One region of the Halorhodospira sp. 9628 genome, then DNA from elsewhere that is predicted to be linked to it. Evidence: predicted binding sites of a transcription regulator. Region 1 holds the regulator's gene; each other region holds the start of a gene.
What was found. Region 1 encodes sigma-54, which starts transcription at its own class of promoters, with help from an activator protein. Its sites were predicted from a motif close to TGGCANGNTNCNTGCTT; they were not measured.
Positions count from the first base shown of each region.

Region 2: a site for sigma-54 is predicted at 2,946-2,962, ahead of LRG10_RS07080 (putative urea ABC transporter substrate-binding protein). Genes of this name have one in related genera too.
Region 3: a site for sigma-54 is predicted at 2,452-2,468, ahead of rsxA (electron transport complex subunit RsxA). Genes of this name have one in related genera too.

Region 1 is NZ_JAJNRF010000006.1:14,207-18,484, reverse strand. Features, by position in the region: gene LRG10_RS07590 (HPr kinase/phosphorylase) at 1-518, opposite strand, end outside; gene LRG10_RS07585 (PTS sugar transporter subunit IIA) at 491-961, opposite strand; gene hpf (ribosome hibernation-promoting factor, HPF/YfiA family) at 1,005-1,331, opposite strand; gene LRG10_RS07575 (RNA polymerase factor sigma-54) at 1,374-2,828, opposite strand; gene lptB (LPS export ABC transporter ATP-binding protein) at 2,869-3,594, opposite strand; gene lptA (lipopolysaccharide transport periplasmic protein LptA) at 3,599-4,126, opposite strand; gene lptC (LPS export ABC transporter periplasmic protein LptC) at 4,113-4,278, opposite strand, start outside.
Region 2 is NZ_JAJNRF010000005.1:112,628-116,905, reverse strand. Features, by position in the region: gene LRG10_RS07090 (ATP-binding cassette domain-containing protein) at 1-734, opposite strand, end outside; gene LRG10_RS07085 (ABC transporter permease) at 731-1,555, opposite strand; gene LRG10_RS07080 (putative urea ABC transporter substrate-binding protein) at 1,615-2,706, opposite strand; guanidine-I (ykkC/yxkD leader) riboswitch at 2,760-2,862, opposite strand; gene LRG10_RS07075 (RtcB family protein) at 3,202-4,278, shown strand, end outside.
Region 3 is NZ_JAJNRF010000010.1:92,750-97,027, reverse strand. Features, by position in the region: gene rsxC (electron transport complex subunit RsxC) at 1-1,283, opposite strand, end outside; gene LRG10_RS10540 (RnfABCDGE type electron transport complex subunit B) at 1,273-1,818, opposite strand; gene rsxA (electron transport complex subunit RsxA) at 1,823-2,407, opposite strand; gene nifA (nif-specific transcriptional activator NifA) at 2,925-4,278, shown strand, end outside.

The DNA of each region.
Region 1 (4,278 bases):
CTGCGCTGGTGTGTTGCGACCTCCGCGACGAGGCGGCCGGCGGCGGCCTCGATCAGCGGCGCCAGCGGCCGGCGTTCGCTGTCGGTCAGGGTCACCCGGGGTAGGGCCAGGCCGAGCAGTTCGCGGTGATCGCGCCGGCCGTGCAGGGCGGCCTCGGCTTCGGTGGGGCCGGGAGCGCGCTGGAGCTGGATGCACAGAGCCACGGCGGTCTCGCTGCGCAGCGCCGCGGGGCCGTAGAGTTCGGTGATGTCCACCAGGCCGAGGTCGCGCAGGTAGAGCAGCCCCCGCCCCTGCTGCGGACCGGCGCCGAGCAGGCGGTCACCGTCGCGGCGCAGCTGTACGGCGTCGTCGGCCACCAGGGCGTGACCACGGTCGAGCAGCGCCAGGGCGGCGTCGCTCTTGCCCACGCCGCTGGGGCCCTCCAGCAGGATTCCGTGGCCGTGGACCGCCATCAGCAGGCCGGGGATGACCGGCCGGTTCCCGGCCGCGTTCACGATGGGTCGGCGTGCGACTGCCATTCGCGCAGGGCCATCTGCAGCTCGTCCCCGTCCGAGGAGCGGCGCAGCCGCTCGCACAGGCTGCTGTCGCTGAACATCTCGGCAAGGCTGGCGAGGATCTGCAGGTGCTCGTCGGTGAAGTGCTCGGGTACGACGAGGGCGAAGAGCAGGTCCACCGGTGCCTTGTCGAAGGCGTCGAAATCGATGCCCCGGTCCAGGCGGATGAGGGCCCCGATGGCGCGGTCGATCCCGTCGATGCGGGCGTGGGGCACGGCGACGCCGTGCCCCAGGCCCGTGCTGCCCAGTCGCTCACGGGCCAGCAACCGGTTGCTGATCTCCCGGGCGTCGAGGCCGTCGCCGCTGGCCCCGATCAGCTCGCCTATGCGCAGGAGCACCTGCTCCTTGTCCTCGATGCCGCTCTCGCAGCGAACACGTTCCGGCGTGATGAGTTGCTCGATGTCCATGGAGTGTCCGATCGGCTGGCCCGCTGAACCGCGTCCCGCCGCCTTAAAGGCTGGCCTTGAGGGACGCGCCCTGCCGTCGCTGATCGACGGCCTTCTCTTTGTGTTTCAGGACCTGACGGTCAAGCTTGTCCACGAGCACGTCAATGGCTGCATAGAGATCCTCCTCGATGGCATCGGCAAAAACGCGCCCGCCGCCACCCCCGATGTGGATGACCGACTCGGCCTTCTGCTGCTTCTTCTCCACCGTGAGGATCACCTCGGTATCGATGACGTGGTCGAAGTGGCGCTGGATGCGTTGCATCTTCTCGTTCACATGCGCCCGGAGGGCCGGGGTGATCTCGACATGATGCCCACTGAGCTTGATCTGCATACCGCCTCCTGAACCCCTTTGCCGCCGGCGGAGCCGGGGGCCTCAGCGCCCCCGGGCCTCCCTGCGCTCCGCCGACGATGCGATGGACAGGGACTCCCGGTACTTGGCGACCGTCCGACGCGCCACCTGGATCCCCTCCTCATGAAGGATACGCGCAATCGCGCTGTCACTCAGCGGTTTTGCCCGATCCTCCTCGGCGATCAGCCGGCGGATCCGCGCCCGGATCGCCGTCGCCGAAGCCTCTCCGCCGTCGCTGGTCTGCACGTGGCTCGAGAAAAAGTACTTGAACTCGAAGGTGCCCCGCGGGGTGTGCATGTACTTGTTGGTGGTGATGCGGGAGATGGTGGACTCGTGCATCTCCACCGCCTCGGCGATCTCGCGCAGAACCAGTGGTTGCATCGCCTCCTCGCCGTGGTCGAGGAACCCCTGTTGCCGCTCTACGATGGCGCTGGCCACTTTCAGCAAGGTCTCGTTCCTGCTGCGCAGGCTCTTGATCAGCCAGCGCGCCTCTTGGAGATGGTTGCGGAGGCAGTGGTTGTCCGCGCTGCGGTCCGCTCTGCGGATCAGGCTGGCGTAATACGCGTTGACGCGCAAGCGGGGGGCGGTCTCGCCGTTGAGTTCCACCTGCCAGACGCCGTCGCGGCGCACGACGAGGACATCGGGGATGATGTAGTCCGGGGTTGTGTCGCTGATCTGCGAGCCCGGGCGTGGATCGAGGCTCTGGATCAGACCGAGGATGCCGCCGAGGGCATCTTCGCCGACCCCCAGGGCGCGGCCCAGGTCGTCATGGCGGCGTTCGGCGATGAGCTCCAGGTGGTGGAGGAGGGCGTGCTGCGCCTCCGCACGCCAGGGCGTGTCCTCGGGAAGCTGCTCGAGCTGGACGCACAGCGCTTCCTGAGGGTCGCGGGCGGCAACGCCGGTCGGGTCGAGCCGCTGGACACGCTGCAGGACCGCCTCTAGCTCCTCGGCGCTGACTTGCTCGTCGGCCGGACAGCCGGCCAGCAGATCCTCGGTGCTCTGGGTCAGGTAGCCGTCGTCGCCGACGGCGTCGACGATGACCTCGGCGATGGAGCGCTCCCGGGCGGAGAAGGCCTCGAGCTCGATCTGCGCGTGCAGGTGCTGCTGGAGGCTGTCGGAGGCGGCCGGCCGGTTGTCGAGGGTGTCGCGCTGCGCACCCTCGTCGCCGGGGGCGCTCAGTGCCGTGCTGCCGTCGTAGATGTCGTCCCAGGAGGTGTCCAGGGGCAGGTCTTCGGGGATGTCCTCGCCGGCGGGTTCGCTGGCCGGTGCCTCGTCCTCGTGGGGTTCCGTTTCCTGCTGCTCCTGCTCCTGCCCGGGCTCGGCCTCCTCATCGAGCTCGAGCATGAAGTTCGACTCCAGGGCCTGCTGGATCTCGGTGCGCAGCTCCAGGCTGGAGAGCTGCAGCAGCCGGATGGCCTGCTGCAGCTGCGGGGTCATGGTCAGCTGCTGACCGATGCGTAGCTGAAGCGACTGCTTCATGGCCGTGTCCGTTGTGCTTGAAGCATCCGTAGTCCGTCACTCACAGGCGGAAGTCCTCGCCCAGGTACACCTCGCGTACCCGCGGGTTGGCCAGCACGCTCTCGGCGTCCCCGGCGGCCAGCACCTCGCCGTCACTGAGGATGTAGGCGCGTTGCACGATGCCCAGCGTCTCGCGCACGTTATGGTCGGTGATCAGCACGCCGATACCCCGTTGCGCCAGCTGGCGGACGATCCGCTGGATCTCGCCCACCGAGATGGGGTCGACCCCGGCGAATGGCTCATCAAGCAGTATGAACCGCGGATTCGCCGCGAGGGCGCGGGCGATCTCCACGCGCCGGCGCTCGCCCCCGGACAGGGCGATCCCCGGGGAGTCGCGCACGTGGGTCACGCCGAACTCCTCGAGCAGGCGATCCAGCTCCTGCTCGCGCTCAGTGCCGTCCAGGTCGTCGCGCAGCTGCAGGATGGCCCGTACGTTATCCGCAACGCTCAGTTTACGAAAGACCGAGGGTTCCTGGGGGAGGTAGCCGATGCCCAATCGGGCCCGGGCGTGAATGGGCAACCGGGTGAGGTCGTCGCCTTCCAGGGTGATTCGCCCCTCGTCGGCCTGCACCAGGCCGACGACCATGTAAAAGCACGTGGTCTTGCCGGCCCCGTTGGGGCCGAGCAGGCCGACGATCTCACCGTCGGCGACCTCCAGCCCCGCGCCGTTGACCACGGTGCGGCCGCGATAGCGCTTGCTCAGCCCCTCCGCGCGCAGCGTCACCAACGGGTCATTCCTCCTCGCGCCGTGCCGGATACAGGATGGTCCGCGCCCGCTGCCCCTCGGCGCCGCGGGCCTTCATGACCTGCCCCTCCAGGTCGACGTCGATGGTCTCGGCGGTGACTTGATCATCCCCCTGCCAGAGATGTGCATCGCCCTGGAAATGGGCACGTTCGGGACCGCGGGAGTAGTACTCCATGCGTTTCGCCTCGGCATGCACGGGGCGAGGCTGGTTCTCGGGGTGGTCGCGGTAGGTGGCCGGCGTGCCGTCGACGTAGACGTGGCTCAGGTCGCCGTCCTCGTCGGTGTAGACCTCCATGCGATCCCCGGTGATGCGCATCTCGCCCCGCGTGAGCACGGCGTCGCCCTCGTAGACGCTGACTCCGGCGACCGCGTCGACATCCACCCGGTCGGCCTCCAGTTCGATCGGTGCCTCGTCGCGCTGGCCCACGGCCGTTGCCGGCAGGGCAGCGGCGAGCAGGGTCGCGGCGACGAGCAGTCCCACGCGGATACGGCTGGCGACGTCAGTACGCTCCATACGACCCCCGGACGTCGGCGTGCAGGCGCAGGCGATCCGCGCGGTAATCCAGGGTCATCCCGGTTCCGTGCAGGGTGCCGGCCGGCTCGCGAGCGGTGACCGCCTCGACGGTGCGCGCCTCGCCGGCGCGCAGGTCCACCAGCAGGTTGTGG
Region 2 (4,278 bases), on a different contig from region 1:
GAATCCTCCGCGTTGCGGTCGAGGGGGATGTCGTAGGTGATCTGGGCCCCGTAGGCCTCGGGGGCGTGGGGGTCGTGGCGGACCTTGTCGAAGACGAGCAGCCGGCTGCCGAGGGTGAAGCCCTCCTGCAGGTCGTGGGTGACCATGAAGACGGTGACCCCGGTGCGCTGCCACAGGCTTTGCACCAGGGCGTGCATGTCCTGCCGGATGCCCGGGTCGAGGGCGCCAAAGGGCTCGTCGAGGAGCAGCACCCGGGGGTTCTTGATCAGGGTCTGGGCGATGGCCAGCCGCTGCTGCATGCCCCCGGAGAGTTCCGGCGGGTACTTGTCCAGGGCCTGCTCCAGGCCCACCGACTCGAGCGCGGCCACCGCCTCGGCCCGGGCGTTGCGCCGTGCGGCACCGAAGAGCCGCCCCAGCCACGGGGCGCCGGCCAGCTCCAGGCCGAGGAGCACGTTCTGCACGGCGGTCAGGTGCGGGAAGACCGAGTAGCGCTGGAAGACTACCCCGCGGTCCGGACCGGGCTCGCCGGGCAGTGGGGCCTCGTCCATGAGCAGGCGGCCGCGGCTCGGCGCCTCCTCGCCGAGGAGCATCTTGAGGAAGGTGGTCTTGCCGCAGCCCGAGGCCCCCACCAGGGTGACGAAGGAGCCGGCGGCGACCTCCAGCGAGAGGTTCTCCAGGACGACGTCTTGGCCGTAGGACTTCCAGACGTTCTCCAGGCGGATGGTGGCACTCATGAGCGGGCGCTCCTTCCGGCATACCAGGGGAAGAGCCAGCGATTGACGCCGCGCAGGGTCAGATCGATGAGGAAGGCGAGCAGGGTGATCCACGCCACGTAGGGGAGGATCGTCTCCATGTCCAGGTAGCGCCGGACCAGGAAGATCCGGTAGCCGAGCCCCTCGGTGGCGGCGATCGCCTCCGAGGCGATGAGAAAGAGCCACGCGGCGCCGAGGCTCAGCCGTGTGGCGTCGATCAGCCGCGGCAGGGTCTGCGGCAGGACCACCCGCAGCACGATCTGCCAGGTGGAGGCGCCCAGGGTCTGCGCCTTGATCAGCTGCTCGCGGGGCAGCTCTTCGACCCGCTGCTGGAGGTCGCGCATGATGAACGGCGCGATGCCGAAGACGATCAGCATCACCTTGGCCAGCTCGCCGACGCCGAAGGCGATGAACAGGATGGGCAGGACCGCCAGCGGTGGGATCATGGCCACGGCGGTGACGAAGGGGGAGAAGGTGCGCCGGGCGTAGGGCAGCGAGCCGTTGAGGATGCCGACCAGCAGGCCGGCGGCGGCCGCCAGGGCCACGCCGAGCCCGAGCCGGGTCAGGCTGGCGCCGGTGTCCAGCCACAGCAGCACCTCGCCGGTGCGCCGGCTCTGCTCTGTGGCCAGGCGCAGGAAGGACTCGGTCAGGGTGATCAGCGACGGCAGCACCGGGTCGTTGGGGTTCTCGGCCAGGCGCTGGGACGATGCGATGGTGTAGGCGACTAGGGCGAGGACGAAGGGGAGCATCGCCAAGGCGACCCCTCCCACCCGGCCCGGGTGGCGGTTGATCAGGCGTTTCATGGATGACGCTCCTGCTGCCGATGGGGCCCGGGGCGGGCTGATCCGCCCCGGGCGGGGCGTTACAGCTCGCCTTCAGCGGCCTTGCGCATGAAGCGGTCGGTGAAGCGCAACTGGACGTTGGCCTCATCGCCCAGGGTGGAGCCGTCGGCCAGCTCGATCCCGACGAAGTCGGGGCTGGGGGCACGCTCGCCGAGCAGCCCGTGCTTGTAGGCGAACTGGCGGACGTTCTCCATGGTCTCGGCGGGCTGTTCGCTGGTGACGAAGTCCACCGCCTCGGCGGGGTCGTAGAAGAAGGTGGTGGAGGCGAGCTGCGCCTCGTAGCCGGCCAGATCGGTGCCGGCCGCCTCGGCCATGGCGGTGCGGGCAGCCTCACCGGCGGCATCGTCGCCGGACATGACGTCCATGATCTCGTACCAGGCCCCGGTCAGTGCCTTGCCGAGCTCCGGGTGCTCTTCCAGCACCTCGGTGCGCACGCCGAGCAGGTCGATGATCTCGCCGGGGATGTCCGAGGAGTCGAACACCACGTGGGCGTCCTCGTGGTTGCGGATCTCCCCCAGTTGCGGGTTCCACGCCACGGCGGCGCGGACGTCGTCCGAGCGGAAGGCACCGACGATGTCGGCGTCGGCGGTGTTGACCACCTGCACGTCCCGCTCGCTCAGCCCCACCGAGTCCAGGGCACGGGCCAGCAGGTAGTGGGAGACGGACAGCTCCACCAGGTGGATGCGCTGCCCTTCGACGTCGGCCAGGTCGTCGGTCCCTTTCAGTACCAGGCCGTCGTTGCCGTCGGAGAAGTCGCCGGCGATCAGCGCGGTGGTGTCGACACCGCTGGCCGCCGGGATGGTCAGGGCGTCCATGTTGGTCAGGGTCACGCCGTCGAAGGAACCGGCGGTGTAGAGGTTGATCGACTCGATGTAGTCGTTGATCTGGACCACATCGATCTCGATGTCGTACTTGTCCGCCCACTTGTCGACGATGCCCTCGGCCTCGCCGAAGTCCCAGGGCATCCAGCCGACGTAGATGCTCCAGGCGATGCGGAAGGAGTCGCGTTCATCCGCCGAGGCGGCCAGGGGCAGTGCGGCGGTGCTAAACAGGGCCGCGGCGGCACACAGGTGGGTGAGTCGTTGGCGCAGGGGGTGCTGGTTGCGGCTCATGGGATCTCTCCCTCGGGGTTGCCGTTGGGTACAAAGCGGGAGCATCGATCGCGATCTCCCGGGCTTTTGTCCCTCCGTGTAACCCCCCTGAGAGAGGTCGGCGACTCTCGGACCAGGCCCCGCGGATGTGCGGACGGAACCCTAGTCGCCCTTTTGGCCAGATTGTCTGCGGTGACGCGTCGGGCCGGATCCTCCGAGCCGTAGCCCTTCGCGGTCGATACTGCCGCTGCCTGTACCACAAGCAAGACGCGGGCCAGGTCGGCGAGGCATGGGGAAACAGTCAGTTACGGGCCGAGGCAGCCGGGTCGTCCCGGTCAGCCCGGTCCGCGCGCCCGATGCGGGGGCACCACCCCGGGGCGAATGCACCGCCATGGTGCGCGCCCGAGGGTCTAACCTTGCGGAGGGGGGAGGACGAGGCTGGCCGGGCATGCGACCTTGGGGGCTGGGATCGGCCCGGGATCACGGGGCACGGCAGCAACCGTTGAGGAGGCGGGCATGGCGAAACACATCGAGGCTACCGATGGCCTGGTGCTGGAACGGCTCAACGGGTGCCGCTGGCGGCTGCCGCGGCAGGGGCGCATGCAGGTCGACGGGCTGATCTTCGCCAGCGACGCCCTGATCGAGGATATCCGCGACACCGAGGCCGTCCGCCAGGTGGCCAACGTGGCCTGCCTGCCCGGGGTGGTGGGTCGTTCCATCGGCATGCCGGATATCCACTGGGGGTTCGGTTTTCCCATCGGCGGCGTGGCGGCCTTCGATCCGGCACAGGGGGGCGTGATCTCGCCCGGAGGTGTGGGCTACGACATCAACTGTGGGATCCGGTTGTTGCGCACGCCCCTGCGTGCCGAGGAGCTCGGCACCCACTTGCCGCGCCTGATGGATCGGCTCTTCGAGCGCATTCCGGCCGGCGTGGGGCGGGGGTACAGCGATACCCTGCTGCGCAACCGGGACATGCGCCGGCTGCTGCGCGAGGGGGCGGAGTGGGCCGTCGAGGTGGGGCTGGGCGAGCCCGCGGATCTGGGGCGGATCGAGGACGGTGGCCGGCTGCCCGGTGCGGACCCCGAGGCGGTCAGCGATCGGGCCATCCAGCGCGGCCGGGATCAGGTGGGCACCGTCGGTTCCGGCAACCACTTCATCGAGATCGGCTGCGTTGACGCCGTCTACGACGAGCCCGCTGCCCGGCGCCTGGGGCTGGAGGCGGGGACGCTGACCGTGCTCATCCACTCTGGCTCGCGCGGGCTCGGCCACCAGGTCTGTGATGACTTCCTGGTGACCATGGAGCGGATCACCGGGCGCAACAGCATCGAGCTGCCCGACCGACAGCTGGCCTGTGCGCCGCTGAGCTGCTCCGCCGCCCGGGATTACCTGGGGGCCATGCAGGCCGCCGCCAACTTCGCCTACGTCAACCGCCAGGCCATGACCCAGCGAGTGCGCCAGGTCTTCGCCGAGGTCCTCGGCGAGACCGCACACCTGGAGCTGGTCTACGACGTCTCGCACAACATCGCCAAGTTCGAGCGCCATCGGATCGACGGCGAGGAGCGCGAGCTGTGCGTCCACCGCAAGGGGGCCACC
Region 3 (4,278 bases), on a different contig from region 1:
TGGACCAGCGGCCGCGCCGAGGGACAGACGTAGGCGCAGGAACCGCAGGTCAGGCAGTCCATCAGGCCGCTGGCCGCGGCGCCGTCGACGTCGCCGGCGGCGGCGCGGTTGGCGATCTCGAAGGGCATCAGCCCCATCGGGCAGGCATCGACACAGCGCCCGCAACGGATGCAGGGGCGCCCTTCGGCCTCGCGGATCTCCGCGGCCGTCAGGGCGATGACGCCGTTGGTGCCCTTGGCCACGCCGGCCTCCAGCGGGGCCACCTGGCCCATCATCGGACCGCCGGCGAGCACCCGGGCCGGGTCCTCGCGCAGCCCGCCGGCCGCCTCGAGCAGGGTCTGCAGCGGCAGACCCAGGGGCACCTCGAAGTTCGTCGGCTCGGCCACGGCGCCGCCGCCGACGGTGACCGGACGGCTGATCAGCGGTCGGCCGTGGCGGGCGGCGCGGTGGACGGCGTAGGCGGTGCCGACGTTGTGCACCACCACGCCGATATCCGCCGCCCGCGCCCCGGCGGGTACCTCGCAGCCGGTCAGCGTGTAGATCAGGTGTTTTTCCGAGCCCTGGGGCCAGAGGCTCGGCACCGGCACCACGTCGGGGCCGCCCAGGGCGTCGGTGGCGCGGCGCAGGGCGTGGATGGCCTCCGGCTTGTTGTCCTCGACCCCGATGGCGGTGCGCTCGGCTCCCAGGGCGCGGGCCATCAGCTGGGCGCCGTCGATGATCCCGGCGGCGCGCTCGCGCATCAGGCGGTCGTCGCAGGTCAGGTACGGCTCGCACTCACCGCCGTTGAGGATCAGGGTGGCCACCGGCTGCCCGGCGCCGAGCTTGACCGCCGCCGGGAAGGCGGCGCCCCCCATGCCGACGATGCCCGCCTCGGCCACCCGGGTGGCGATGGCCATAGGGTCGAGCTGCCCGGCCGGCGCGGTCATCGGGTCCGGCAGCTGCGGCGCCCAGCGCTCCTCGCCGTCGGGTTCGATGATCACGGTGGGGACGGTCAGCCCCGAGGGGTGCGGCGCCGGATGGCGGTCAATGGCCACCACCCGGCCCGAGGTGGGGGCGTGGACGGCGGCCGAGAGGCCGGCTTCCGGCGTGCCGATGCACTGCCCCTTGGCGACGTCCTGGCCCGGTGCGACCGCCGGCAGGGCGGGCGCGCCGATGTGCTGGGCCAGCGAGACGTAGAGCCGCTGCCCGGCCCGCAGGGGTTCCAGCGGGGCCTCTGCGGTGGATTGCTTGCGCGACTCGGTGCGTACGCCGCCGCGGATGATCTTTGGTTTGCTAAGCAGCACGGTCGCAGGCCTCCGTCGGTCGCGGCCAGCGCCAATTGGCCAGGGTGACCGGCTCCGGGACCATCTCCAGCGCGCCGGTGGCGCAGACGTCGATGCACGCCGTGCAGCCGGAACACGCCTCGGGCAATACCCCGTGGATCTGCTTGGGTGCGCCGATGACCGCATCGGTGGGGCAGGCCTTGATGCACTTCAGGCAGCCGGTGCACAGGTCCTCGCGGGTGACCCGCGCCACCCGGCGGACGCCGTCGTCGCCGTCTTCCAGGACCAGCGGCTGCCCGGTGATCCGGGCAATCTCCTCGGCCACGGCGCGACCGCCGGGCGGGCAGAAGTTCACCGGCAGCTCGCCGGCGGCCACGGCCCGGGCGCCGACGCTGCAGCCGGGCAGGCCGCACTGGCCGCAGTTGGTACCGGGCAGGACGCGCTCCACCTCCTCGGCGGTCTCGTCCGGCGGCGGCTTTAGATACTGCGCGGCCACGGCCAGCAGGAACCCGATCACCAGCGCCATCCCGGTCAGAACCAGCATCGCTGCATACATCGCCTCACCCTCCTTCGGGCAGTCCGGTCAGTCCTATGAACGCCAGCGACAGCAGTCCGGCGACCACGAAGCCGATGGGGGCACCGGCAAAGGCGGCCGGCACCGCCGCCGTGGCCAGCCGCTCGCGCAGGCCGGCGAACAGGACCAGAACCAGCGTGAAACCGAGCGCCGCTCCGACGCCGAAGACCAGGCTCTCGGCGAAGGTGTGCGCTTCCTGGATGTTGAGCAGGGCCACGCCGAGCACGGCGCAGTTGGTGGTGATCAGCGGCAGGAAGACGCCCAGAACCTGGTGCAGGGCGGGGCTGACCCGGGCGACGGCCATCTCGGTGAACTGCACGGTCCCGGCGATAACGAGGATGAAGCTGAGGATGCGCAGGAACTCCAGGTCCAGGGGGATGAGCAGGGCGTGCTCGATCACCCACCCGGCCGCCGCCGCCAACGTGAGTACGAAGGTGGTGGCCAGGCCCATGCCCAGGGCGGTATCCAGTCGGTTCGACACACCCATGAACGGGCACAGCCCCAGGAACTGGGTCAGGACCACATTGTTCACCAGGGCGACGCCGAGCAGCAGTAGCAGGTATTCCGTCATCCTCTTTCCCTTTCCCGGCCCGTCGGCGGCGTTCGCTACGGGTCAAGCATCAGCCGTGCCAGCCGGTACCCTTTGAGCACCACGGTCCCGCAACCCCGCGTCATCCCGTCCGAACCTCGCCCATTTGCACCAAAGAGGTGCCGTTGCACCGATGTGGCACAGACGACAAAAGCATCACCTTCCGTGAATCACTGTGAGAAACGCGACAAACGGGGGTCGACGGTTCGCCGGCTGTCTGGAACGGGAGTTGCAACGGTTTTGGCTGGCCCAGATGGGGTCAGGGGGCCCCAAGGCGTCTGACGAACGCGCCCTGCGGGTCTCCTGCGCTTCTCACCCCGGCAGGGCCGCGCGCAGAGCACGCTTCGCTGTGGCTGCGCGCTGATCGGCGCGAACCCGTAAAGGTTCGCGCCGAACCCCTGCCGGGGCTGCGATGCTCGGCGCGTTCAATGACGCCTTGGGGCCCCCTGACCCCATCTGGGCCAGCCAAAACCGATGCACCTAGCGGAGGGGAGTATTCATGGAGAACCCCACGTCCGTCGGCCCCCGAGAACGCGCCCGGGCCGGACTGGTCGAGGCCCAGCTCGAGGCGCTGTACCAGGTCAGCCGCGTACTCTCACGCAGTCTCGACCTGCGCGAGACCCTTCAGGCCGTCCTGGAAGTGCTCCACGAGCACGCCGATATGCACTCCGGGATGGTCGCCCTGCGCGACCCCGTCCGCCGCGAGACCATCGTCCGCGCGCTGTACGGGCAGAGCCCCGCCAATGAGGTCGCCTACCGGCCGGGCGAGGGGATCGTTGGCGAGATCCTCAATCACGCCGAGCCGCTGATCGTGCGGCGCATCTCCGAGGAGCCGCGCTTCCTCGATCGGCTCGGTCTCTACGATCCGGATCTGCCGTTCATCGGTGTACCCATCAACGGCCCCGGCGAGCAGGACCCGCCGGTGGGCGTACTCGCCGCCCAGCCCGCCGCCGACGAGGGCGCGTTGCTGGCCGAGCGCTCTCGGTTCATGCAGATGGTCGCCAACCTGGTCGCACAGACGGTCCGCCTGGCCACCGAGGTTGACCGTGAGCAGGCGGCCATCGTCGATGAGCGCGACCGCCTGCGCCGGGAGGTGCAGGAGAGCTACGGCTTCGAGAACGTCATCGGCCGGACCCCGGCTATCCGCCGGGTCTTCGAGCAGGTGCGCCGGGTGGCGCAGTGGAGCACTACGGTGCTGCTGCGCGGTGAGTCCGGCACCGGCAAGGAGCTGTTGGCCAACGCCATCCACTACAACTCGCCCCGGGCCGACGCGCCCTTTGTCAAGCTCAACTGCGCGGCGCTGCCCGACAGCCTGCTCGAGAGCGAGCTCTTCGGCCACGAGAAAGGCGCCTTCACCGGCGCTGTGCAGAGCCGGGTGGGGCGTTTCGAGCAGGCCGACGGCGGCACCATCTTCCTCGATGAGATGGGCGAGATCTCCCCGGCCTTCCAGGCGAAGCTGCTGCGGGTCCTGCAGGAGGGGGAGTTCGAGCGGGTGGGCAGCACCCGGACCCGGCGGGTGGACGTGCGCGTGCTCGCCGCCACCAACCGCGATCTGGAGGCGGCGGTGGCCGCCGGGGAGTTCCGCGAGGACCTTTACTACCGGCTCAACGTGATGACCATCACCATGCCGGCGCTGCGCGAGCGCCTCGAGGACATCCCGGAGCTGGTCCGGTTCCTCGTCGGGCGCATCGCCAGCAACCAGGAGCGGGCGCTGGAGATCTCCGACGACGCCATCCGCACGCTGATGCGCTACCACTGGCCGGGCAATGTTCGCGAACTGGAGAACGCCCTGGAGCGGGCGGCGATCATGAGCGAGGACGGCCGCATCGACCAGGAGGCCGTGATCCTGGCCG